4 regions of the Ancylobacter sp. GW821-FHT10E12 genome follow, and region 2 is predicted to be linked to each of the others. Evidence: riboswitches for the same ligand, from Rfam matches in the RefSeq annotation. Region 2 holds a riboswitch; each other region holds the start of a gene.
What was found. Region 2 has a riboswitch for thiamine pyrophosphate ahead of thiD (bifunctional hydroxymethylpyrimidine kinase/phosphomethylpyrimidine kinase). Riboswitches for the same ligand answer to the same signal wherever they lie in the genome.

Region 1 (5,802 bases), on a different contig from region 2:
TCGGTACCCTCGCCGACTCGCAGGCTGACGAGAATGTCCTTGATCATGGCCTTCCTCCGCTCTCCAGGTTTGTTCATTCTTACCTCCCACAAGGTGGCGTCGTATTGACCGGCGTCAAGTCCGGCCATTCCCCTACGTCATTCCGGCGACGCGGCTTTCGCGCGCCCTTCACCGGAGAATAGTGATGGCCGGGTTCGCGCGTGCCGTTCTTGTCGGCGCCCTCCTCCTCGGAGCGTGGGAGCTCGCCGTCCGCCTTGCCGGCGTGCCGGCCTATATCCTGCCGGCCCCCTCGCGCATCGGCGTCGCGCTGTGGAGCAACCGGGCGATCCTGTTCGACAACGCGCTGATCACGCTCGGGGAAATGCTGCTCGGCCTCGCCTGCGGCGCCGCGCTCGGCATAGCCTGCGCCCTTGCCATGGCGACGTCGCCGGCGATCCGCCGCGCCATGCGGCCGGTGCTGCTGGTGGCGCAGGCCCTGCCGGTGTTCGCCATCGCGCCGCTGCTGGTCATCTGGTTCGGCTTCGGCCTCGCCTCCAAGATCGTGATGGCGAGCCTGATCATTTTCTTTCCCGTCGCCTCCGCCTTTCACGACGGGCTCGCCCGTGCCGACCAGGGGCTGATCGATCTCGCCCGGCTGCACGGCGCCGGCGATCTCGCCTTGCTGCGCTTCATCCGGGTGCCCGCGGCGCTGCCGGCGCTCGCCTCGGGGCTGCGCGTCGCCACCGCGGTGGCGCCGATCGGCGCGGTGGTGGGGGAATGGGTCGGCGCCTCGGCCGGGCTCGGCTACCTGATGATCTACTCCAATGCCCGCATGCAGACCGACATGGTGTTCGCGGCGCTGACCATCCTGCTCGCGGTGGCGCTGATCCTGTTCGCGCTGGTCGACCGGGCGCTGGCCCGTCTGGTGCCCTGGGCGCCCGAGACGCTTGCTGTGCATGAGTGAACCCAGGCCGAGCGGTATACTTATGATGTGTTAACCTCCACGGGAGAACGTAGGCTTTCCGCCGGTCCTGTGAGGATCCATGATTTCGCGCCAGGTTCTCTATGAAGCACTGGTGGACGTGTTCGAGCTCTCGCCCGTCGCCATTTGCATTTCGACGGCCGAATATGTGTCCCGGTACATCGTGGCAAATCCGGCCTATCTGAAAATGATCGGCCGCAGCTGGGAGGAGATCGCCGGTCAGCCGATGTTTCTGGACACCGCCAGGCCCCTCGACGACCCGCAGCGGCTGCGCCGCATCCACCAGCTGGAAACGGTCGGCCTGTACGAGCTCGAAGAGGTCGATCTGCGGCACTCTTCCGGGCGCATCATTCCCACGCTCATCTCGACGCAACGCCGCACCATCAACGGCCAGCGCCTCGACATCGAGATCATCATCGACAATTCCGAACGCAAGGCGTTCGAGCGCGGCATTCTGGAGGCGGCCTATACCGATGTCGTCACCGGGCTGCCGAACCGTGCCGCCTTCGATCGGAAGCTGCACGCTATGCTGGCGCAGCGCCGGCCCGGCGAAGGCATCAGCCTCGCCTATATCGACCTCAACGGCTTCAAGTCGATCAACGACCGCCATGGCCACGCGACCGGCGATCGGATGCTGCGGCATCTGGCCGAGAGACTGCGTACCCGCGTGAATCCCGAGCACTTCGTGGCACGGATCGGCGGCGACGAATTCGTGCTGCTTTTCACCTTTCAGCCGGACGAGGCGCCGACCGCCGACGCGCTGCACGCGCTCGCCGAAACCATCTGCACGGCGATCGATGTCGACGGCCACCAGCTCAATATCGGCGCGGCCCTCGGCGTCGCCGTCACCGTCGAAGCCATCGACGCCGACGCGCTGCTCCGCCACGCCGACACCCTGATGTATGCCGCCAAGGCCACCGGCCGGACCATCGAGGTCGATCTCAGATGGATCGACGGTGCATGAGCCTGCACCTCTCGAATGACGACGCGCGGCGCATCTTCCTGGCGAAGCAGGGTCTGTCCCGGCAACCCGGACGGGCGCTGTCCAAGTCCGGCCTGCTCGATCTCGTCCACGAACTCGGCTTCGTGCAGGTCGACAGCATCGCCACGGTCGAGCGGGCGCATCACCACATCCTGTTCGCCCGCGCCCAGACCTATCGGCGCGAGCACCTGACCGCGCTGCTGGAGCGCGACGGCGAGCTGTTCGAGCACTGGACGCACGACGCCGCCATCATTCCCAGCGCCTTCTATCGCTACTGGAAGCACCGCTTCGCGCATGCGCAGGCCAATCTCGCCGAGCGCTGGCGCACCTGGCACGAGAACGGCTTCGAGCAGTCGATGGAGCATGTGCTCGACCGCGTCACCGCCGAGGGCCGGCTGATGGCGCGGCATTTCGAGGCCGAGCAGCGCCAGCCCGGCGGCTGGTGGAACTGGCATCCGGCCAAGACGGCGCTCGAATATCACTGGCGTACCGGCCGGCTCGCCATTGCCGGCCGCGAGGGTTTCCAGAAGATCTACGACCTCGCCGAACGCGTCATCCCCGTCCGCCATTTCGAGCCCGAAATCTCGCGCGAGGCTTTCGTCGACTGGGCCTGCTCCTCGGCGCTGGAGCGGCTGGGCTTCGCCACCCAAGGCGAGATCGCCGCCTTCTGGGACCTCGTCTCGCCGGAGGAGGCACGCGCCTGGGTACTGGCCAATCGCGAGAAGCTGGACGATGTCGTGGTGATCGCCGCCGACGGCAAGCCGCGTGCCTCCTTCGCCTTCGCCGGCAGCGGCCCGGCCTTCGACGCCCTGCCCGCCCCGCCGGCGCGGCTGCGGGTGCTCAGCCCGTTCGACCCGCTGCTGCGCGACCGGGCGCGCACCGAGCGCCTGTTCGGCTTCTTCTACCGCATCGAGGTATTCGTGCCGGCGCCCAAGCGGGTCTATGGCTATTATGTCTTCCCGCTGATCGAGGACGACCGGCTGATCGGGCGCATCGACATGAAGGCCGACCGCAAGGCCGGCAGCCTCGACGTGCGCCGCCTGTGGCTGGAGCCGGGGGTGCGCGCCTCCTCCGGCCGGCTGGAGCGCCTCGACGCCGAACTCGCGCGCATGGCCCGCTTCGCCGGGGTCGAACGGGTGGCCTATCTCGACGGCTGGCGCGGCGCATAGCCGGCTTCGCGCCGATTGCCGTGGCATACCCGCTCTGCTAGTCTTCGGCTGTCCGAGGGGTGTCCCGCCGGCCCGCAAGGGTCCAAGGGGCTGAGATGGCGCAAGCCAGACCCTTTGAACCTGATCCGGGTCATGCCGGCGAAGGGACGGAACGACGGCGGGGTCGCCTCCACACAGGGAGCATGCCCGCGCCGGATTTCCCCCGAAAGCTCATGTGCCGGATCTCCACAACGGGAGGAGATCCATATGTTCATCAAGACCATCGCCGCCGCCGGGATCGCCCTGGCGCTTTCGCTTGCTCCCGCCGCCGCCGCGGACAAGCTCACCGTGCTGCTCGACTGGTATGTGAATCCAGACCACGCGCCGCTGATCCTCGCCAGGGAGAAGGGTTTCTTCGCCGCCCACGGCCTCGATGTCGAGCTGGTGGCGCCGGCCGACCCGTCGGCGCCGCCGCGCCTCGTCGCCGCCGGCCAGGCGGAAGTCGCGGTCAGCTACCAGCCGAACCTCTATCTCTCGGTGAAGGAGGGCCTGCCGCTGGTGCGCTTCGGCACCCTGGTCTCCACCCCGCTTACCGCGCTGGTGGCGCTGAAGGACGGCCCCATCAAGTCGATCGCCGATCTCAAGGGCAAGACGGTCGGCTTCTCGGTCGCCGGGCTGGAGGACGCGCTGCTCGGCACCATGCTCGCCGATGCCGGCCTCAAGCCGACCGACGTCACCATGGTGAACGTCAATTTCGCGCTCTCCCCGGCGCTGGTCGCCGGCAAGGTCGACGCGGTGATCGGCGCCTACCGCAATTTCGAACTCACCCAGATCAGGCTCGAAGGCAAGGAAGGCATCGCCTTCTTTCCCGAGGAGCACGGGGTGCCGGTGTTCGACGAACTGGTCTACGTCACCCGCAGGGACCTGATCGGCGACAAGCGCCTCAAGCCTTTCCTCGCCGCCGTCGAGGACGCCACCATCTACATCCTCAACCACCCGGACGAGGCGTGGGGCGTGTTCGTGAAGGCCAATCCGAAGCTCGACGACGAACTCAACCGCACCGCATGGGCCGATACGCTGCGCCGCTTCGCCCATGCCCCGGCGGCGCTCGACACCGAGCGCTATGCGCGCTTCGGCGAATTCATGAAGAAGCACGGGCTCATCGACACGGTCGAGCCGGTCGCGACCTACGCGCCCGTCCTGCCCTGAGGCGGGAGGCCGCGCGTTCCGATGGCGCGCGGCCTCCTTGCTGCAAAGCCGCAAGTACCTTGCCGAACCTGCGAATTTGCCGATTTCGTTCTTCCGGCCCGTGCCTTGCGGTGCTACCCGTCCCAAAGGGCCGATAGCGCGGGCGCGGGGGAAACGACATGGGCAATGGCGGTTATCACGCGGTAGCGGTTGTCGTCGGCGTGGCGGTCGGTCTCGCCGGCGTCGCCTTCCATCTCGGCGTCGATGGGCTGATCGCCGCCTGGCCGTCGCTGCTGCGCGATACGCTCGGCCTGTCGGGCACCGCGCTCCATGCCGCCGGCGGTGCGGTCGCCGCGATCATGGCCGTCGTCTCGCTCTGGCTGGTGCGCCGCTTCGCTCCCGAGGCCGGCGGGTCGGGCGTGCCGGAGATCGAGGGAGCGATGGAGGGCCTGCGCGAGGTGCGGTGGCATCGCGTGCTGCCGGTGAAATTCGTCGGCGGCCTCTTGTCGCTCGGCTCCGGCATGGTGCTCGGCCGCGAGGGCCCGACCATCCATCTCGGCGCCTCCATCGCCAAGGCCGCCGCCGACCTGACGAAGCTGCAGGCCGAGGACATGCGCGGCCTGCTGGCGGCCGGCGGCGCGGCGGGCCTTGCCGCGGCCTTCAACGCGCCGCTGGCGGCGGTGCTGTTCGTGATCGAGGAGACGCGGCGGCAATTTCCCTATAGTTCGCGCACCTATATCGCCGTCGTTCTGGCGTCCCTCGCCAGCGCCGTCGTCACCGAGCAGCTCACCGGCAGCGTACCCTATATGCTGCTCGACGTGTCGCAGATGCCCCTCGGCGCGCTGCCGGCCTTCATCGTGCTCGGCGCCCTGCTCGGCGCCGTCGGCGTCGGATTCAACCGCACGCTGGTCTGGTCGCTCGATCAGGTCCGCCGTCTCGGACTGCGGACGTCGTTCTATATATTCCCGCTCGCCGTCGGCCTCGTCGTCGGCGTGCTGATGTTCGTGCTGCCCGAGGCGACGCAGGGCGGCGAAGTGCTGGCGGTGCAGCTTGCCAAGGAGGCCCGGCCGCTGGGCGTGCTCGCCGTGATCGTGCTGCTGCGCTTCGTCATGACCATGGCGAGCTATTCCACCGGCGTCGCCGGCGGCATTTTCGCGCCCATCCTCGCGCTCGCCACCACCGTCGGCCTGTGCTTCGGCACCGGCCTGGAGATGCTGTTGCCGCTGCCGGAAAACACCCATGTCGGGCTTGCCGTCGCCGCCATGGGAGGATTGTTCGCGGCCACCATCGGCGCGCCGCTGGTCGGCATGGTGCTGGTGATGGAGCTCACCGGCGCCTACGGCCTTCTCGTCCCGGTGATGCTGACGACGATCGTCGCCAACATGGTCGCGCAGCGGCTCGGCGGCCGCCCGATCTACGAGATCCTGCTGGAGCGCACCCTGGCCATCGAAGCGAATGGCCAGCCGGCGCCCGGCCGGCGGTTCCGGCTTCGCCGGCGGTCCCGCGACATGAGCGGAATGGCC
Region 2 (5,802 bases):
CAGGCGCGCGCCCATATTGCCGGCTTCTGCCTCGCCAACGACGTGTCCGAGCGCGCCTTCCAGATCGAGCACGGCGGGCAGTGGATCAAGGGCAAGAGCTGCGAGACCTTCGGTCCGCTGGGGCCGTTCCTGGCGACGCCGGACGAGATCGGCAACGTGCAGAAACTGGCGATGTGGTGCGACGTCAACGGCGAGCGGCGCCAGCGCGGCTCCACCGCCACCATGATCTTCAGCGCCGTTTTCCTGGTGTCCTATATCAGCCGGTTCATGGTGCTCGATGTCGGCGACGTGATCATCACCGGCACGCCGCCGGGCGTCGGGCTCGGCATGAAGCCACCGGTCTATCTCAAGCCCGGCGACGTCATGCGGCTCGGCATCGAGGGGCTGGGCGAGCAGCGCCAGAAGGTGGTGCCGTTCGAGGGCTGAACCGCGGGTGCCGGGCGGCACGGTGCCGCCCGGCCGGCGGTCAGTGGGCGCAGAGCAGCGGCACCGGCGGATTGGCGAGCAGCGAGGCGGTGACGCCGCCGAGCACCAGCTCGGTGAGCCGCGGCCGGCTATAGGCGCCGATGACCAGGAGGTCGGCCTTGTAGGCGCTCGTCTCCGTGGCGATCACCTCTGCCGCCGAGGCGCCATCGACATGCTTGTGCTCGACATTGACGCCGTGGGTCCTGAGGAAATCGGCGAGGCGGGCGCCGCTCGCCGCGGTGGAGGTCCCGTCTTCGCCGACCGTGAGCACCAGCACCTGCTCGGCCGCCGCGAGCAGCGGCAGCGCGAGGCGCACCGCGTGGCCGGCCTCGCGCGAGGGCTTCCAGGCGACGAGGATGCGGCCGATGCGGGCAGGGACCGGCTTGCCGGTCGGCACCACCACCACCGGGGCGTTGGAGGTGAGGGCGAGATGCTCGGGCAGGATGGCGGCGAGTTCGTCGTCGCTGTTGCCGGCCGTGGTTTCGCTGACCACCGTCACGTCGGCGAAATTGGCGGCGTCGCGCAGCTCGGACGTCACTTCCCCTTCCACCGCCGTCCAGCTGGCCTCGAGGCCGGCGGCGGCGACCGCGGCGTCGAAGCGGGCGCAGATGGCGGCTTCCTTCTCGCGCGCCTCGTGCTTCAGCTGGTTCACATAGATGGATAGGGCCCGCCCGACTCGCGGCACGCCGGCCGGATAGAGCGTATAGAGCGCGACCAGCCTCGCGCCGGACTGCTTCGCCATCGCGACGGCGCAGGCGAGACGGTCGTCGAAGCCGCTATCGGGAGCGGCATGCAGGAGAACGGTGCGGATGGACATGATTCGGCTCTCTTTTTTGGTCGGGGTTTCCTGAATACCAGCGTGACGCTACGTTACATGCGAATGCCGAAACATTCGGGGAAACACGATCCGCGAAATCCCGGCCGCCGACATCCGGGAACGTGCGGGGAGGGCGATCACGAGCGCGCGATTTTCGCTGTGTTGCGTTGCAGCAGTTTGGAGCCGAACTAATCTGCTGCCGCCGGGCCCGCTGTTCCGCCCGGCTCTCGAGGGAGCCATTCATGATGAGCCGTAAGGCGGTGCTTGCCGTCGCCGCCGCGATTTCTGCCATCGCCGCCACCAGCGTCCTGGCACAGGACCCCGTTGCCGAGCGCGAGAAGCTGATGAAGGAATGGGGCCAGGCGACGCGCCCGGTCGGCGGGATGCTGAAGGGCAGCGAGCCGTTCAACCTCGCCACCGTGCAGGCGAGCCTCGACATCTATGCGAAGAATGCGGCGGTGCTGCCCTCGCTGTTCCCCGCCGGTTCGGGCGGCGGCAAGACCGAGGCGCTGCCGACGGTGTGGAGCCAGAGCGCCGAATTCACCGCGCTGTTCGCCAAGTTCGGCGCCGATGCCGCCGCAGCCAAGGCGGCGATCACCGACGAGGCAAGCTTCAAGGCGAATATCCCCGGCGTGATCAAGACCTGCGGCACCTGCCACCAGACCTTCCGCCAGAAGAGCTGACATGTCACCCAGCGAACAGACCGGGCCGGCGACCGTGCTGGCCTGGGACCTGCCGACGCGGCTGGCGAAATGGACGCTGGCCGCGCTGGTCGGGCTCGCCTTCGCCACAAAATATTACGGCGATGTCGGGCTCGTCTGGCACATGTGGAACGGGCTCGCCATCCTCACCGTGCTGGTGTTCCGCCTCCTGTGGGGGCTGGTCGGCGGCAGCACCGCGCGTTTCGCCGGCTTCCTGCGCGGGCCTAGGGCGGCGCTCGCCTATGCGTGCGGCCTCGTCACCGGCAGGGGACGCAGCTATCTCGGCCATAACCCGCTCGGTGGCTGGATGACCGTCGCGCTGCTGGCGGCGGTGGGAGGGCAGGCGGTCGCCGGCCTGTTCACCACCGACGACATCATGGTCGACGGGCCGATGGTGGCGGCGGCGAGCGGCGAGGCGGTGTCTCTCGGATCGATGCTGCACCAGCGCATCTATCCGATCCTGCTCGGGCTGATCGGACTGCACGTCGTCGCCAACCTCGCCTATTCGCTGTTCGGCGGCGATAACGTGATCCGGGCGATGATCACCGGCCGCAAGCCGCCGCGCGCCTATGCCGACCGGGCGCCGGCGACGCCGGGGTCGGCGCTCATGGCGATCGCCTGCCTCGTGCTGGCGGCGGCCATCGTGTTCGGCGGTATCGCGCTGGCGGGAGGCAACCCGTTTCCCTGAATGCACGGCCGCCCTGCGGAAGATCATCTTGTCGCAGGGCGGGACTCATGCTCCAAGGCGCGCATGAACGCGCTCAAGGGGATCGCGCTGCAGGTCGGCGCGACCTTCGTCTTCACCATCATGGCCGCCATGGTCCGCATCGTGTCGGAACGGATTCCGACGGGTGAGGTGGTGTTCGCGCGCTCGTTCTTCGCGCTGTTCCCGCTGCTGGCCCTGCTCGCCTGGCGCAACGAGATCGGCGCGGCGGTTCGTACCGCCAATCCGATGGGACATGTGCTGCGCGGCATGATCGGCGTGTGCGCGATGAGTCTCTCCTTCACGGCGCTCGCCTATATCCCGCTCGCCGACGCCACCGCCATCGGCTTCACCGCGCCGCTGATCACCGTGGCACTGGCAGCGGTGATGCTCGGCGAGACGGTGCATGCCTATCGCTGGGGAGCGGTGGGCATCGGCCTGATCGGCGTGGTGGTGATGCTGTGGCCGCACATGGGCGGCGGCTTCGAGACCCGCGACAGCGCCATCGGTGCCGCCTGCGCGTTCATCGGTGCCTTCTGCACCGCCGGGGCCATCGTGCAGGTGCGCCGGCTGACCGGCACAGAGACCACGGCGGCGATCGTGTTCTATTTCCAGTCGCTGGCCGCGGTCGCCGGGCTCGCCACCGCCGCCTGGGGGTGGGTGGTGCCGGGCTGGCGCGAGGCGGTGCTGCTGCTTGCCATCGGGCTGTTCGGCGGGGTCGGGCAGATCCTGCTCACCGAGAGCTACCGCTACGCGCCGGCATCCGTGGTGGCGCCGTTCAACTACTCGGCGATGCTGTGGTCGCTGCTGCTCGGCTTCATCCTGTTCGGCGAGATGCCGCCGCTGCTGGTGCTGATGGGCGCATTGATCGTCATCGGCGCCGGACTGTTCGTCATCCTGCGCGAGCGCCAGCTCGGCGTCGAGCGCGAGGAGGCGGCCGCCGGCCCGCCGGCCGGGCCGACCGCTTAGGCGAGATCAGAACGCCTTGAAGGTGATGATGGTGCGGGTGTCCTGGATGCCGGCAATGGCCTGCACCTTCTGGTTCACGAAATGGCCGATATCGGTCTCGGTCGGCACATAGAACTTCACCAGGAGGTCGAAATCGCCGGCCGTCGAATAGATCTCCGACGCGATCTCGGCATCGGCGATGGCGTTCGCCACCTCGTAGGAGCGGCCGAGCTGGCATTTGATCTGCATGAAGAAGGGGACCATGGCGGGATTCCGGGAACCTTGACGCATAGAGCCTGACGTGATGCCGCCACAGGACCAGAAGGCCGGTGCCGGCGCAACCCCCGGCCGGGGTGCGCGGCTTCGCCTTGCACCCGGTCACGTCATCGCTTAACTGCTGGATGACGATCGCGTTGGGGTGTCCTTCCGGCCTTGCCGGCGGGGCTGAGAGGCCGGCGGCCAACCCACGAACCTGATCCGGGTCATGCCGGCGGAGGAAACGGGTCGCGCGCAGCGGGGTCGTGTGCCTCGCCATGGACGCGCCCGGCCTTCCCCGGCCAGGGAGGCGCCGATGAGCGAGCAGACGAGCAGCAGGACGGCCATCGCGGTGACGATCGCCGGCTCCGATTCCGGCGGCGGCGCCGGTATCCAGGCGGACCTCAAGACCTTCTCGGCGCTCGGCGTCTACGGCGCCAGCGTCATCACGGCCCTCACCGCGCAGAATACGCTCGGCGTCACCGGCATCCACGACGTGCCACCGGCCTTCGTCACCACGCAGATGGACGCCGTGTTCTCCGATCTCGCGGTCGATGCGGTGAAGATCGGCATGCTGTCGCGTCCCGAGGTGATCGAGGCGGTGGCGGCCGGGCTCGACCGGCACGAGCTTACCCGCGTGGTGCTGGACCCGGTGATGGTCGCGGCCTCCGGCGACCGGCTGCTGGTGCCGGAAGCCATCGACAGCCTGCGCCGGCAATTGCTGCCGCGTGCGCTGCTGATCACGCCCAACCTGCCGGAGGCGGCCGCGCTGCTCGACGAGGAGCCGGCGGCCGACCTCGATGCGGTGCGCCGGCAGGCGGAGCGGCTGCTCGCGCTCGGTGCCCGCGCGGTGCTCGTCAAGGGTGGGCACGGCGAGGGGCCGGACAGCGTCGACGTGCTGCTCGATGCCGATGGCTTCATGGAGCTGTCGGCGCCGCGCGTCGCCACCCGCAATACCCATGGCACCGGCTGCACGCTGTCCTCCGCCATTGCCGCCGGGCTCGCGCGGGGGCTCGAACTGCGGCCGGCGGTGGAGGCGGCGAAAGCCTATCTCACCCGTGCCATCGGCGCCGCCGACCGGTTGGAGATCGGCCGGGGACACGGTCCCGTGCATCATTTTCACGCCTGGTGGGGCTGATCGGGGCCATCAAGGTCGTTCGCAGGCGACCCGGCCGGTGCTATCGCAGCCTCGGCCGCGCGTTCGAGGCGAATCGGCCGTCGCGGATCGGCCATGCCTGTGATTGCCCAACGCCCTATCGTCGCCCAGCGGCATGCCATCTCTGCCGTCTATGTCGGGCTGTTCTTCGGCATCGGCATCTACCTGCCGTTCTTTCCGATCTGGCTGGCCGGGCGCGGCTATGACACCTCGTGGATCGCGGTGGCGCTCTCGGTGCCGCTGCTGGCGCGGCTGTTCACCCAGCCGCTCGGCGGTCTCGTCGCCGACCGCACCGGGCGGCCGCGGCTGACGCTGGTCCTCTATTCGCTGGTCGCCGCCGCCAGTTTCGTGGCGGTGCTGATGGCGCCGGGGCCGTGGTCGATGCTGGTCGCGCTCGGCGTCGCCTCGGTGTTCTGGCAGCCGACCCTGCCGGTGCTCGACGCCTATACGGTGGCGCGCCGGCGCTCGATCGGGCTCGACTACGGCCGCACGCGGCTCTGGGGCTCGGTGAGTTTCATTGCCGGCAACATTGTCGCCGGGGCCATGCTCGGCGTGCTGCCGGGCGATGGCATCATCTGGCTGATCGTCGCCGGGAGCCTCGCCTGCGCGCTCGCCGCCTCGCGACTGGAGGAGGCGCCGGCGCAGCGCGCGCGGGTGGAGGCGGCGGATGGGCGGGTTCCCGCGGTGCTGCTGGTGGGCATCGGCGCGGCGGCGCTGGTGCAGGGCTCGCACGGGGTGCTTTACGCCTTCTCCTCGC
Region 3 (5,802 bases), on a different contig from region 2:
TCCAGCGATCGACGCGCATCTCGGCGGATACCATCAGCGCGCCGTTCAGTTCATTGAGCACGTCGCGGAAGCGCATATTGATATCCGCCGCCGGCAGCGGCGGCAGCGTCGCGCTCCTGCCGTCGATCGCGGTCGCCCAGACATAGCTGGTGACCGAGAAACTGGGAGCAGACGCCAGGACGGGAGCCGGCCGCGCGGCGGGCTCCGGCAGATCGGACGCCCAAGCCGACCCGCACAGGGAAACCGACATCAAGCCGATGGCGAAATCCCGCGCCGTTGCGCCTGGCATTGCTGCGTATCCCCTGCCTGCCCGTCCTATCGGCATGCGCGAGCTTTCCGGCTCGCTGCCGCACGCCATCGCAGCCCGATCGGCCGGCGAATGTCGTTGTCAGCATTTCGTGCATGGCCCGCTTGCCCGTCTTGCCATTTCACGCCAATCACGCGCAGCTATGTTTCGCCGCCGGTCGCGAATCCCCTGAGATTCGGCCTTGTGAAAAGCGTCAACGCGGTGATCGCGGCGAGGTCCGATGGCTGATATTCCTTTGACGCGCGGCCAGTTCCTGTTGCCCTTCGTCAGCATCCTCGACGATATCGGCGCTCCGACGGAGACGCTCTTGGAGCGGTCCCGGCTGCCCTCGTCTCTGGCCGAAAAGAGCGACCTCTACCTGCCGCTCCTGCCGGCGTTGCGCTTCGTCGAGACCGCCCAGCGAACCCAGGGCATCGCGGATTTCGGCTTTCTCGCCGCGCAGCGCCTGCACTTTTCCCACATGCGGGAAAGGACGCGGGCCCTGATCGCGCATTCCCCGACGCTGCTCGTCGCGCTCCGGCACGCCTGCTATTGGGCGTCGCGGGAAGACACCATTCTCAGCATGTGGATGGAACATGACGCCGATCATGTGCGGGTCTGCAGCCGGCTTGCCGGCACGAGCGGGTTGCTGCATCTGAAATACGCGCAATGGATCCAGAATATTTTCCCGATCCACATCGTCCGGCAATTCGCGGGGCCCGACTGGATGCCTGCGGCGATCGCCTTTGAATCGTCTTATGCGCCAAGCCCTGCGACGCGGTCCTGCTGGCCGAATGTGCGGTTTCTGTCGGGCCAGCATGCTGCCTGGATCAGCCTGCCGATCACGCTGCTCGGCCTCCCCAATCGTTCGACCGCCTCATTTGCGCCGCCACGCGACAATGAGGACGGCCCTTCCGCCTACGATATCGTCGATCTGCTCAAGCTGATGCTGCCGGCCTATCTCGACGAGGGAACCACGGCCCTTGCCGATGTTGCCGAGATCGCAGGCGTCAGCACGCGGACGCTTCAACGCAAGCTCGCCCATGTCGGCCTGTCCTATTCGGACATACTCGACACGGTCAGGTATGAGACGGCGGGCCGGCTGCTTCGCGACACCGATTGCAGGATCATCGACGTCGCCTTTTCCGCCGGCTACGCAGATCCGGCGCACTTCAGCCGCGCTTTCCGTCGAATGACGGGTATGACGCCGCGTCAGTTTCGTGAGGAGTCTCGCCTTGGCTAAGCGTGTTTCGCCTCGCGCCACCAACAGCCCAACTAAGTGCTTGAGCCACGATGCGCCGCACCGCGTTCAAAAGGGCGCGCCAACGAGCGTCGTCCCAAGATATGCGGGCGTCCGCTCTTGGGCAATGCGCCAACTTCCGCCTGTGGCGCCACCTGTCTAGGCCGACGTCCTTGTCCTCGACCGTCGTCCGGATCTCCCGTCTTTGGGTGCTGCTGAATCCGCCTGGAACGCAATAGGCAAGTGTCGCATGCGCAAGTCGATCGGCCTTTATCAACGACCAGAGGTCCCCGCGGCGATTGGAGCATTGGTATGGGCACGCACAGATGTAGCGACGAAGGCTGTGTTGGATACCGAGCGTTTGAACTCGCCCAAGATCATGGCAAGTCATCAGGCGTCAACGGTTCAAGGGGACCCGCCGACCTCCGAATAGAAGCCGGTGGGTCTCAGGTGATCGGTCTTCAGGTCACGGTCACATACAGCTGCCCGGCCTCGCGATACCTTTCAGCCATGGCTGCCATGCCCTCCTTCTGCGCTTCCGCGCGGATGTCGTGGGAGATGCGCATCGAGCAGAATCTCGGTCCGCACATCGAGCAAAAATGCGCCACCTTGTGCGCCTCCTTCGGCAGCGTCTCGTCATGGAACGAGCGTGCCGTCTCCGGATCGAGCGAGAGGTTGAACTGGTCCTCCCAACGGAACTCGAAGCGCGCGCGTGACAGCGCGTCGTCGCGCAGCTGTGCCGCTGGGTGGCCCTTGGCGAGATCGGCGGCATGGGCGGCGATCTTGTAGGTGATCACGCCGGTCTTCACGTCGTCGCGGTCCGGCAGGCCGAGATGCTCCTTCGGTGTGACGTAGCAGAGCATCGCCGTGCCAAACCAGCCGATCATCGCCGCGCCGATACCGGAGGTGATATGGTCGTAGCCTGGCGCGATGTCGGTGGTCAGAGGCCCGAGCGTATAGAACGGAGCTTCGCCGCAGACCGCGAGCTGCTTGTCCATGTTGGCCTTGATCTTGTGCATCGGCACGTGGCCGGGACCTTCGATCATCACCTGGCAATCCTTCGCCCACGCGATCTGCGTGAGTTCGCCCAACGTCTCCAGCTCGGCGAACTGCGCCGCATCATTGGCGTCGGCGATCGAGCCGGGCCGCAACCCGTCGCCCAGCGAGAACGACACGTCATAGGCGCGGCAGATGTCGCAGATCTCCTCGAAATGCTCGTAGAGGAAGCTCTCGCGGTGATGGGCGAGGCACCACTTGGCCATGATCGAGCCGCCGCGCGAGACGATGCCGGTCACGCGGTCGACGGTGAGCGGGATATAGGGCAGCCGCACGCCGGCATGGACGGTGAAATAGTCCACGCCCTGCTCGGCCTGTTCGATCAACGTGTCGCGGAACACTTCCCAGGTGAGATCCTCGGCAATGCCGCCGACCTTTTCCAGTGCCTGATAGAGCGGCACGGTGCCGATCGGCACGGGAGAGTTGCGCAGGATCCAGTCGCGGATGTTGTGAATGTTGCGACCGGTGGACAGGTCCATCACCGTGTCGGCGCCCCAGCGGATCGCCCACACCATCTTCTCCACCTCCTCCGCCATGGACGAGGTGACGGCAGAGTTGCCGATATTGGCGTTGATCTTGACGAGGAAGTTGCGGCCGATCGCCATCGGCTCGCTCTCGGGATGGTTGACGTTGGCAGGAATGATCGCCCGACCGCGCGCCACCTCGTCGCGCACGAACTCCGGTGTGACGAAATCCGGAATTGCTGCGCCGAAGTTCTCTCCATCGTGCGCAGCCGCCCTCGCTTGTACGCGACCCAGATTTTCGCGAATGGCGACGAACTCCATCTCCGGCGTGATGATCCCCGCGCGGGCATAGGCAAGCTGGGTGACCGCGCGGCTGCCGCTCGCCCGTAGCGGGCGGTGGCGCACCGGATGCTCGGGCGTCGCCCGCTCGATCGAGACGAAGCCGTTGTCTTCCGGCTTCACATGGCGTCCCTCATAGCTCTCCACGTCGCCCCGTGCGGCGATCCAGTCCGCCCTTAGCCGTGGCAGCCCCTCGTCGATGGCGATGCGCGCGGCTGGGTCCGTGTAAGGCCCCGAGCCGTCATAAACCGTGACGGGCGGCTCACCTGCGCTCGGATGCACGGCGATCTCGCGCATCGGCACGCGGATGTTGGGATGCAGGATGCCGGGCCGGAACACTTTCGTCGAAGCGGGCAGCGGTCCGGTTGTCACGGAAGGGGTGGGTGTTTCGGTCGTCATAGGTCAAGGCTCCTCGCATGATGCATGGAGACCCAGATCTGACGGGAATGATGATGGAGGAATCCCCTCGCTAAAAAAGGGGAAACCGGCCGCGCTCGCCGCGACGCATCCGCACCGTCCCTACGCCAGTATGAACTGGATCAGGTTCAACGGGTCACTGCGCCGCAACAGCCGCGAGGGCCGCACCCAGCAGTATCTCAGCCCCTTGTCGGGACCCCCCTGGTGAATGACCGGGAAGGTGCTCCCTTCACCTCAGCCTGTCAATCGACGCGGCCTTCCCCCGACATGCACCGCGCGCTCGAAAAGCTTTACGTAGCGGGCGATGTCGTGGTCGTCGAACTCTCGTTGAACGGCACTCATAAGGGGCCTTTAGTGCTACCGGCCGGTACAGAATACGAGACAGCCTGCACATTGATCGCGTTGCCCGTGGCGGAGGAGAGCGCGGCCATCACGATGTTCCGGATGATCATTGCCCAGGCTCGAGGCCTGATCCACGAGCGCAACCGGATCGAGGAGATTGCGCAGGTCACTCTGGCCGATCAACGCTCTGACAATTCTGGCCGAAGCTGGCGATCTCCGGCGGTTCGGCCATCATCGCCAGTTCTTGAAGTTCTGCGGTCTCGATCTCGCCGCCTGCCAGTCCGGGACATTCTGCGGTCGGACCAAGCTGTCGAAGGACGGCAATGCGCGTCTGCGCCGTACCTTCTAGATGGCAGCGCAGGTCGCCGCGCGGCAACGCGACAACAGCTTTCGCGACAAGCTCGGCCGCTACGTTGCCGGCCACGTGGATGATGCCGATCGCCGCCGCAAGGCGATACCGCGCTCACCGCCAAGATGGCGCGGGTGGCGCATGCCGTTGTCAAGACGGGGACAGAATACCGGCCGTTCCTGGGGGGTTCTTCGGCCCGGTCGGCACATCAGCCCCCGAGGTTCGCTTCTTCCACTTCGCGACCGTCTTCTGGCTGATGCCGCAGCGCTTCGCCAGCGCCCTCAGGCTCGCTTGACTATGTTGGATCGCTCGACGGACTGCCTCAGTCGTCGTGGCGCTCCCGTGAAGAAGCTGGCCCATAGCGCGGCCCTCGATTCCAGCGTCGAGGTTGCACCATCAAAGCCCGGGATCAAACATCCAGCATGCGATTTCGCGCGGTTCTTGTTTCGACCCGAGAGTGGCGGTGAGCCCTGCGCAGGGTCGGATGGTGTGATAAATATTAACTGACGATTATTGACATTCGTCACTTGTCTCGACATATTGGCGTTGCTGTGGATGGTCCGGCGGAGTGCGAACTCCGCCCCCCGAACTCGCGATCCCGGATCGTCCGCAGCGCTCCATTCAGCCTCCCAGTATGTCGAGGGCGCCATGCGCGGACGGTCACCGCTTTCCAGTTTCCTCACGGCCCTGGCTGTTGCAGGGCTCGCCGCGACGCTTTCGGGCTGCGGCCCGGCGGACAGCTCACAGCACGAGCCTGACAAGGCGAGGCCCGTGCTTGCGCGCCCGGTCGCCTTCGAGCCGCGCGTCGGCGAGCGCAGCCTCGTCGGCGTCATCCAGGCTCGCGTCGAGAGCGACCTTGGCTTCCGCGTCCAGGGCAAGGTGGCGAGGCGCCTCGTCAATGTCGGGGACGTGGTCCATCAGGGTGATGCGCTCGCCACCCTCGACGAGGTCGATCTCGGGCTGCAGGTCGAGCAGGCGGAGGCCGAGCGCGGCGCCGCTGTCGCGGCTCGCGCGCAGGCGGAGGCCGAGTTCCACCGCGCGGAAAGACTGTCCAAGGATGGCTGGACGACGGCGTCCACGCTCGACATCCGGCGCGCCGCCCTCGAAGAAGCGAAGGGGCGCCTCGCCCGCGCCGAGCGCGCATTGGACCTCGCGAAGAATGCGTCGTCCTATGCCGTGCTGCGCGCGGACGCCGAGGGCGTGATCACCGCGACCGCGGTCGAGCCGGGGCAGGTGGTTCAGCCGGGCTTCGCCGCCATTCGCCTCGCCCGCACGGCCGAGAAGGAAGCGGTGGTCGCCATCCCGGAGG
Region 4 (5,802 bases), 470 kb from region 2:
CGGCACCGGCGCGCCGGTGCTGCTGGCCGACCGAATCCGGGCTTTGCAGGGCCAGTCTTCTCTGCCGGGCCAATCTTCGTTGCCGGGCCAGTCTTCCCTGCAAGGTGAAGAGCCCCTCGCCCCGCCGGCCCGCGCCGTCGCGGAATAGCTGCCGTCCTCCACGCCGTCATCCCGGACGATCCGCAGGATCGATCCGGGATCGCGCGGGAATTGGAGGGCGCTCCCGGCTCTCCGCTTCGCTGCGGCCGGGATGACGACCGAGGGGATCTGGCTCAGCATGCGCCTGACGGTTCGGCTGCCGGGAGGATGAAGCGGAGGCCCCGGCGATCGGGGCGCGGCATGTGGCAGAGCCGGCCGCGCTGCCTGCCCGTGCTCAGCCCTCACACATATTCCCGCGTGGCGTCCACGAAGGCGCGGGCGCGGGCTTCCGGGTGATCGTTCAACAGCACGTCGGTCACCACCGCGATGCTGTCGGCGCCGGCGTCGAGCACGCCGCGGGCACGGTCGAGATTGATGCCGCCAATACCGACCAGCGGAATCTCCCCGACCCGCTGCTTCCAGCCGCGCAGCTTGTCGAGGCCCTGCGGCGCCCATTTCATCTTCTTCAGGATGGTCGGGTAGACCGGTCCCAGCGCCACGTAGTCGGGCTCCGCCGCCAACGCGATGTCGAGTTCGCCATCGTCATGCGTGCTCACGCCGAGGCGCAGGCCGGCGCGGCGGATCGCCTTCAGGTCGGCGTCGGCAAGGTCCTCCTGGCCGAGATGGATGAAATCGCAGCCGCCCTCGATGGCGAGCTGCCAGTGGTCGTTGACGACCAGCTGGGCGCCATAGCGCCCGCACGCCGCCTTGGCGGCGGCGATCTCGCGGCGCAGCTCGTCCTCCTCCATGTCCTTGGCGCGCAGCTGCACCAGCTTCACGCCCTGCGGCAGCAGCCGGGGCAGCCAGCTGGCGCGGTCGACGATCAGGTAGAAGGGGTCGAGATTCATCGTCATGTCCCTGAGCGGCCATCCGGCCGGAAAGCGCCGCGGATCAGGCGAGGAAGGCCTGCCCCATCACCGGGGTCGAGGGCGCCGCCATGTCGCGCGCCTCCATCGGATCGGCGCGATACGCCTCGCGCCCGGCCTCGATGGCGAGAGCGAAGGCGCGCGCCATCTTCACCGGATCGCCGGCCTTGGCCACCGCGGTGTTGAGCAGCACCGCGTCGTAGCCGAGCTCCATCGCCGCCGCCGCATGCGAGGGCACGCCGACGCCGGCATCGACCACCAGCGGGATGCGCGGGAAATGCGCCCGCATGGAGCGCAGCCCATAGGGATTGTTGAGGCCGCGGCCGGAGCCGATCGGCGCCCCCCACGGCATCAGCACCTCGCAGCCGGCGGCCACCAGCTTGTCGGCGACCACCAGGTCCTCGGTGGTGTAGGGGAACACCTGGAAACCGTCGCGGGTAAGGATGCGCGCGGCCTCCACCAGGCCGAACACGTCCGGCTGCAGGGTGTCGTCCTCGCCGATCACCTCCAGCTTGATCCAGTCGGTGCCGAACAGCTCGCGCGCCATCTCGGCGGTGGTCACCGCCTCCTTCACCGTCTTGCAGCCGGCGGTGTTGGGCAGCACCTTCACCCCGAGGTCGCGGATAAGCTGCCAGAAGCTCTGGCCGGCGAGAGTTTGCCCGGCTTTGGCCGCCCCGGATTCGCGGCGCAGCGACACGGTGACGATCTCGGCCCCGCTGGCGCGGATCGCCTCGGCAAGGATCGCCGGCGAGGGATATTGCGCGGTGCCCAGCAGCAGGCGCGAAGACACTTTGGTGCCGTAGAACTCCACGGCATCGGCCTGCGCCAGGGTCGTGGATGCGGATGCACCGGTTGCGGGCGATTTCGTCACGGCATCCATCTCAGCCTCCCTGCATCGGTGCGAGAATTTCCACCCGGTCGCCATCGGCGAGCCGGGCCTCGGGGCGGCGCGCCTTGCGCACCATCGCCCCGTTCAGCGCGGTGGCGACGATGGCATCGGCATAGCCGAGCTCGCCGAGCAGCTCGGCGATCGTGGCGGCGCGGATCACCGCCGTCTCACCATTCACGACGATCTTCATCCATCACCTCCGGGAAATGCGTCCCGTCGAACGCCAGCTCCGCGGCGCGGCGGGCGAGCGCCGGCGCCAGCAGGAAGCCGTGGCGGTAGAAACCGTTGACATGGATCGTGCGCCCGCGCCGGCGGATGCGCGGCAGGTTGTCGGGGAAGGCCGGGCGCACGTCGGCGCCGATCTCCACGATCTCCGCCTCGCCGAAGGCCGGGTGCAGAGCATAGACCGCCGACAGCAGCTCCAGCATGGAGCGCCCGGTCACCCGTCCGCGCTCGTCATTCTCGATCGAGGTGGCGCCGATCATGAAATGCCCGTCGCCGCGCGGCACCACATAGACCGGGATGCGCGGGTGCAGCATGCGCACCGGACGCTTGAGCGAAATCTCGGTCGAGTAGAGCACCAGCATCTCGCCCTTCACCCCGCGCAGGTCGGCGAGCACGTCGCGGGCGGCAAGGCCGCGGCAATCGAGCACGATATCGGCCTCACCGGACACCGCATCGGCCGGATCGGGCTGATCGTACACCTCACTGGACACGGTGTCGTCGTAGCGGAAGGTAACTCCATACTCCGAAACCAGCCGTCCGGTCAGCGCCGCGAGCGCCTTGCGCGGCTCCAGATGCGCCTCGGTGGGGAAGAACAGCCCCTGCTCGAAACGCCCCGCCAGATCCGGCTCCAGCGCGCCGAGCCGGGCGCCGTCGATCCATTCATAGCCTTCGGTGCGGCGGGAAAACCGTTTGAGATCAGGGAGATCGCGCGCCTGCGCCAGCACGAGGCTGCCCTGCGCCGGCACGTCCGGCACCTCGCGGCGCCAGTAATCGAGCGATTCGAAGCCGAGCTCGGCGACCAGCTTCTCGGCGCTCTCGCGCTCGCACCACGGCGCCAGCATGCCGCCGGCATACCAGGAGCACCCCTGCCCAGATCCCGATTTCCGTTCGATTACAGTGACTTGCGCCCCGCGCTGCGCGAAGGCGTGCGCGCAGGTCAGCCCGGCGACACCGGCGCCGACCACGGTGACGCGCATGGCATTGGCGGCACGCGCCGCCGTTTCGTCATGAGGGAATGGGGTTCCGTCGGTCATGCAGCCTCCCTCCGCCAGTCCAAACTGGATCAGGTTCAAAGGGTCGCCATGCTGCCCGCCTGCGGAACTCCGCTCGCGCGCCGATGGCCTCTCAGCCTCCTGACGAGGCTCCCCCGGACACGATGGATATAATCATTCGCCGGCGCGATGTCACCTTGCGGTCGACAATATTCGCTCACCCCTGCCGTGACGACAAACTCACCACATTGCCCGGCGGCCGATGTGTCGTCTCGCGCAGCATCCGTTCCAGCGAGTCCTGGCTGAACGGTTTGGCGAGACGCGGAATTACCGTCTCCGCCCCGTCCGGCAGCTGTGCGTACCCGGTGCCGAGGACGATCGGAAGCGACGGGAATCGCTCGCGAATTGCCGCTGCAAGCTGCAGGCCGGTCATGCCCGGCATCGCCTGGTCGGTCAGCACCATGTCGAAGCCGTCGCTGGCGGCGAGCACGGCGAGAGCCTCGGTGCCCGAACTCGCCTCGACCACCTGGTAGCCGAGATCCTCGATCATCGCCGCCGTCGCGGTCAGCACCAGCGGATCGTCGTCGACCACCAGCACGCGCTGCGTGCCGTCGACGCGGCGCGGCGGCTGCATCGAGGGCTCGGCGGCAGAGGACAGCGCATCGCGCCGGCCGGGCGCGATCGGCAGGTAGATCGACGCCGTGGTGCCGTGCCCCGGACGGCTCGTCAACATGAGCCGCCCGCCGGATTGCGCGGCGAGGCCGTGCACCATGGCGAGGCCGAGGCCGGTGCCCTTGCCGACCCCCTTGGTGGTAAAGAACGGCTCGGTCGCCCGCGCCAGCGTGGTTTCGTCCATGCCGACGCCGTCATCGGCGACCGTCAGGCGGAAGAAGCTCGCCTCGCCGCCGCCCTCCTCTCCGGCAAGCTCGGCCTTGCCTTCGCTGGCGCCGATCACGATGGTGCCGCCCTCGGGCATGGCGTCGCGGGCGTTGACCGCAAGGTTCAGCAGCGCGAGTTCCAGCTGATTGGCGTCGACCAGCGCCTTCGGCAGGCCGAGCGGGAAGCGGGTCTCGACCTTGATGGTCGGCCCGATCGAGCGGCGCAGCAGGTCGGCCATGCCGAGCACCAGTTCCGGCACGTCGACGGGTTCGGGATTGAGGTCCTGCCGGCGAGCGAAAGCCAGCATGCGCTGCGTCAGCGCCGCGCCGCGCTGCGCGGCCTGCATCGTGTTCTCGATGAGCATCTGCAGGCGCCCATCCTCGGGCGCCCGGCGGCGGGCCAATTCGAGATTGCCGACGATCACCGCCAGTAGATTATTGAAATCATGAGCGATTCCGCCGGTGAGCTGGCCGACGGCCTCCAGCTTCTGCGACTGGCGCAGCGCTGCCTCGGCGCGGCGGCGCTCCGTCACGTCGATGAGGCCGCACAATGTCTTGATGAGATTGCCCTGCATGTCCCGCTCGGCGACGGCGGAAAGGACGCATTCGATCTCGCGGCCATCCCTGGAGATCAGCGTATATTCCGCCTCATGCAGTTCGCCGGTGCCGAGCAGCCGCGGCCAGTGCTCCTCGTTACGGTGCCGGGCGGATTCGGGGGTCATGAAATCAGTGAGCGGACGCCCGACCACTTCCTCTTCGCGATAGCCGAGCAGCTCGAGCCAGCTGTCGCTCACCTGCTGGATTCGGCCATCGGAGCCGAGCGAATGCAGAGGCAGTGGCGTGTGACGGTATAGGTGGCGGAAACGCTCCTCGCTTTCCCGCCACATCGCCGCCTCGCGCTCGGCTAGCAGCCCGAAGCGACGGTCATACAACGCGGCAAGCAGGGAGGCGAAAAGGATCACCATCGTCGAGGCGACGACCGCGGTCACCAGATCGCTGCCGCTCACGACGCTGCCTTCCGCAGGCAGGGGAACCGAGGCGTCGGGAGCCACGGAGAAGCCGGCCATGGCGGTGTAGTGCATGCCGGCAATGCCGATGCCGAGCGCGATCGAGGCCATCAGCCGCTGCGCCACCGAATGACGGCGGAACGCCAGCCACAGCGCGGCGATCGAGGCGGCGATGGCGACGGCGATGGCTGCCCCACCGAACAGCGGCTGGTAGAATGTCTGTGCCTGCAACCGCATCGCCGCCATGCCCGTATAGTGCATGCCGACAATGCCGAGCCCCATGAAGACACCGCTGAGCAGCATCCCCTTCCAGCCTCCGTGCCGGCTGGCTGCGTAGAAGGCGGCGCCGGTGGCGAGAAGTGCGATGACGAAAGAGGCGAGCGTCAGCACGGTGTCGTAGGCGACCGGCATCGGCAGCCGGAAGGCGATCATGCCGATGAAATGCATCGACCAGATGCCGCCACCCAGCACCAGGGCGGCGGCGCAAAGCCAGCCGCGCCGCGCGGCGCCCATCGCCGGCGGAATGCGGGTTGCCAGATCGAGCGCGGTATAGGAGGACGCCGTTGCGATGAACACCGACAAGGCGACTAGCGCGACGTCATGCCCTCCAATGCCATGCATCTCCACTATCGCCGAACTCCCGCAAATACCCCCGGCGGCAGCGCCCGCCGATCCCTGTTCCTGAATGAACAGGCCACCGATCGGCACCTGTTCCGCCCACTCATCCAGAGCATGCCGGCGCGGAACACTCCCGTCGCCCGCGCGTTCGTACCGTTCAGTTCAGATAGCCCAGCAGCCACAAGCCAA

Region 1: it holds a riboswitch for thiamine pyrophosphate, as region 2 does, so the genes downstream of both, AC1RU4_RS12095 (ABC transporter substrate-binding protein) here and thiD (bifunctional hydroxymethylpyrimidine kinase/phosphomethylpyrimidine kinase) in region 2, are expected to answer to the same signal.
Region 3: it holds a riboswitch for thiamine pyrophosphate, as region 2 does, so the genes downstream of both, thiC (phosphomethylpyrimidine synthase ThiC) here and thiD (bifunctional hydroxymethylpyrimidine kinase/phosphomethylpyrimidine kinase) in region 2, are expected to answer to the same signal.
Region 4: it holds a riboswitch for thiamine pyrophosphate, as region 2 does, so the genes downstream of both, thiO (glycine oxidase ThiO) here and thiD (bifunctional hydroxymethylpyrimidine kinase/phosphomethylpyrimidine kinase) in region 2, are expected to answer to the same signal.

Annotation. Positions count from the first base shown of each region.
Region 1 covers NZ_JBXASN010000007.1:276,475-282,276, forward strand. The annotation lists gene AC1RU4_RS12075 (universal stress protein) at 1-47, opposite strand, end outside; gene AC1RU4_RS12080 (ABC transporter permease) at 185-943, shown strand; gene AC1RU4_RS12085 (sensor domain-containing protein) at 1,023-1,925, shown strand; gene AC1RU4_RS12090 (winged helix-turn-helix domain-containing protein) at 1,922-3,112, shown strand; TPP riboswitch at 3,158-3,276, shown strand; gene AC1RU4_RS12095 (ABC transporter substrate-binding protein) at 3,359-4,300, shown strand; gene clcA (H(+)/Cl(-) exchange transporter ClcA) at 4,459-5,802, shown strand, end outside.
Region 2 covers NZ_JBXASN010000001.1:482,430-488,231, forward strand. The annotation lists gene AC1RU4_RS02320 (fumarylacetoacetate hydrolase family protein) at 1-426, shown strand, start outside; gene AC1RU4_RS02325 (universal stress protein) at 467-1,282, opposite strand; gene AC1RU4_RS02330 (c-type cytochrome) at 1,525-1,965, shown strand; gene AC1RU4_RS02335 (cytochrome b/b6 domain-containing protein) at 1,967-2,671, shown strand; gene AC1RU4_RS02340 (DMT family transporter) at 2,735-3,655, shown strand; gene AC1RU4_RS02345 (Lrp/AsnC ligand binding domain-containing protein) at 3,662-3,898, opposite strand; TPP riboswitch at 4,039-4,150, shown strand; gene thiD (bifunctional hydroxymethylpyrimidine kinase/phosphomethylpyrimidine kinase) at 4,206-5,027, shown strand; gene AC1RU4_RS02355 (MFS transporter) at 5,121-5,802, shown strand, end outside.
Region 3 covers NZ_JBXASN010000005.1:268,041-273,842, reverse strand. The annotation lists gene AC1RU4_RS09090 (outer membrane protein) at 1-289, opposite strand, end outside; gene AC1RU4_RS09085 (helix-turn-helix transcriptional regulator) at 528-1,529, shown strand; gene thiC (phosphomethylpyrimidine synthase ThiC) at 1,988-3,784, opposite strand; TPP riboswitch at 3,884-4,015, opposite strand; partial or broken gene AC1RU4_RS09075 (transposase) at 4,169-4,750, shown strand; partial or broken gene AC1RU4_RS09070 (helix-turn-helix domain-containing protein) at 4,668-4,853, opposite strand; gene AC1RU4_RS09065 (efflux RND transporter periplasmic adaptor subunit) at 5,142-5,802, shown strand, end outside.
Region 4 covers NZ_JBXASN010000001.1:10,820-16,621, reverse strand. The annotation lists gene AC1RU4_RS00100 (hypothetical protein) at 1-148, shown strand, start outside; gene AC1RU4_RS00095 (thiamine phosphate synthase) at 381-986, opposite strand; gene AC1RU4_RS00090 (thiazole synthase) at 1,030-1,884, opposite strand; gene thiS (sulfur carrier protein ThiS) at 1,886-2,083, opposite strand; gene thiO (glycine oxidase ThiO) at 2,061-3,095, opposite strand; TPP riboswitch at 3,142-3,277, opposite strand; gene AC1RU4_RS00075 (MHYT domain-containing protein) at 3,328-5,616, opposite strand.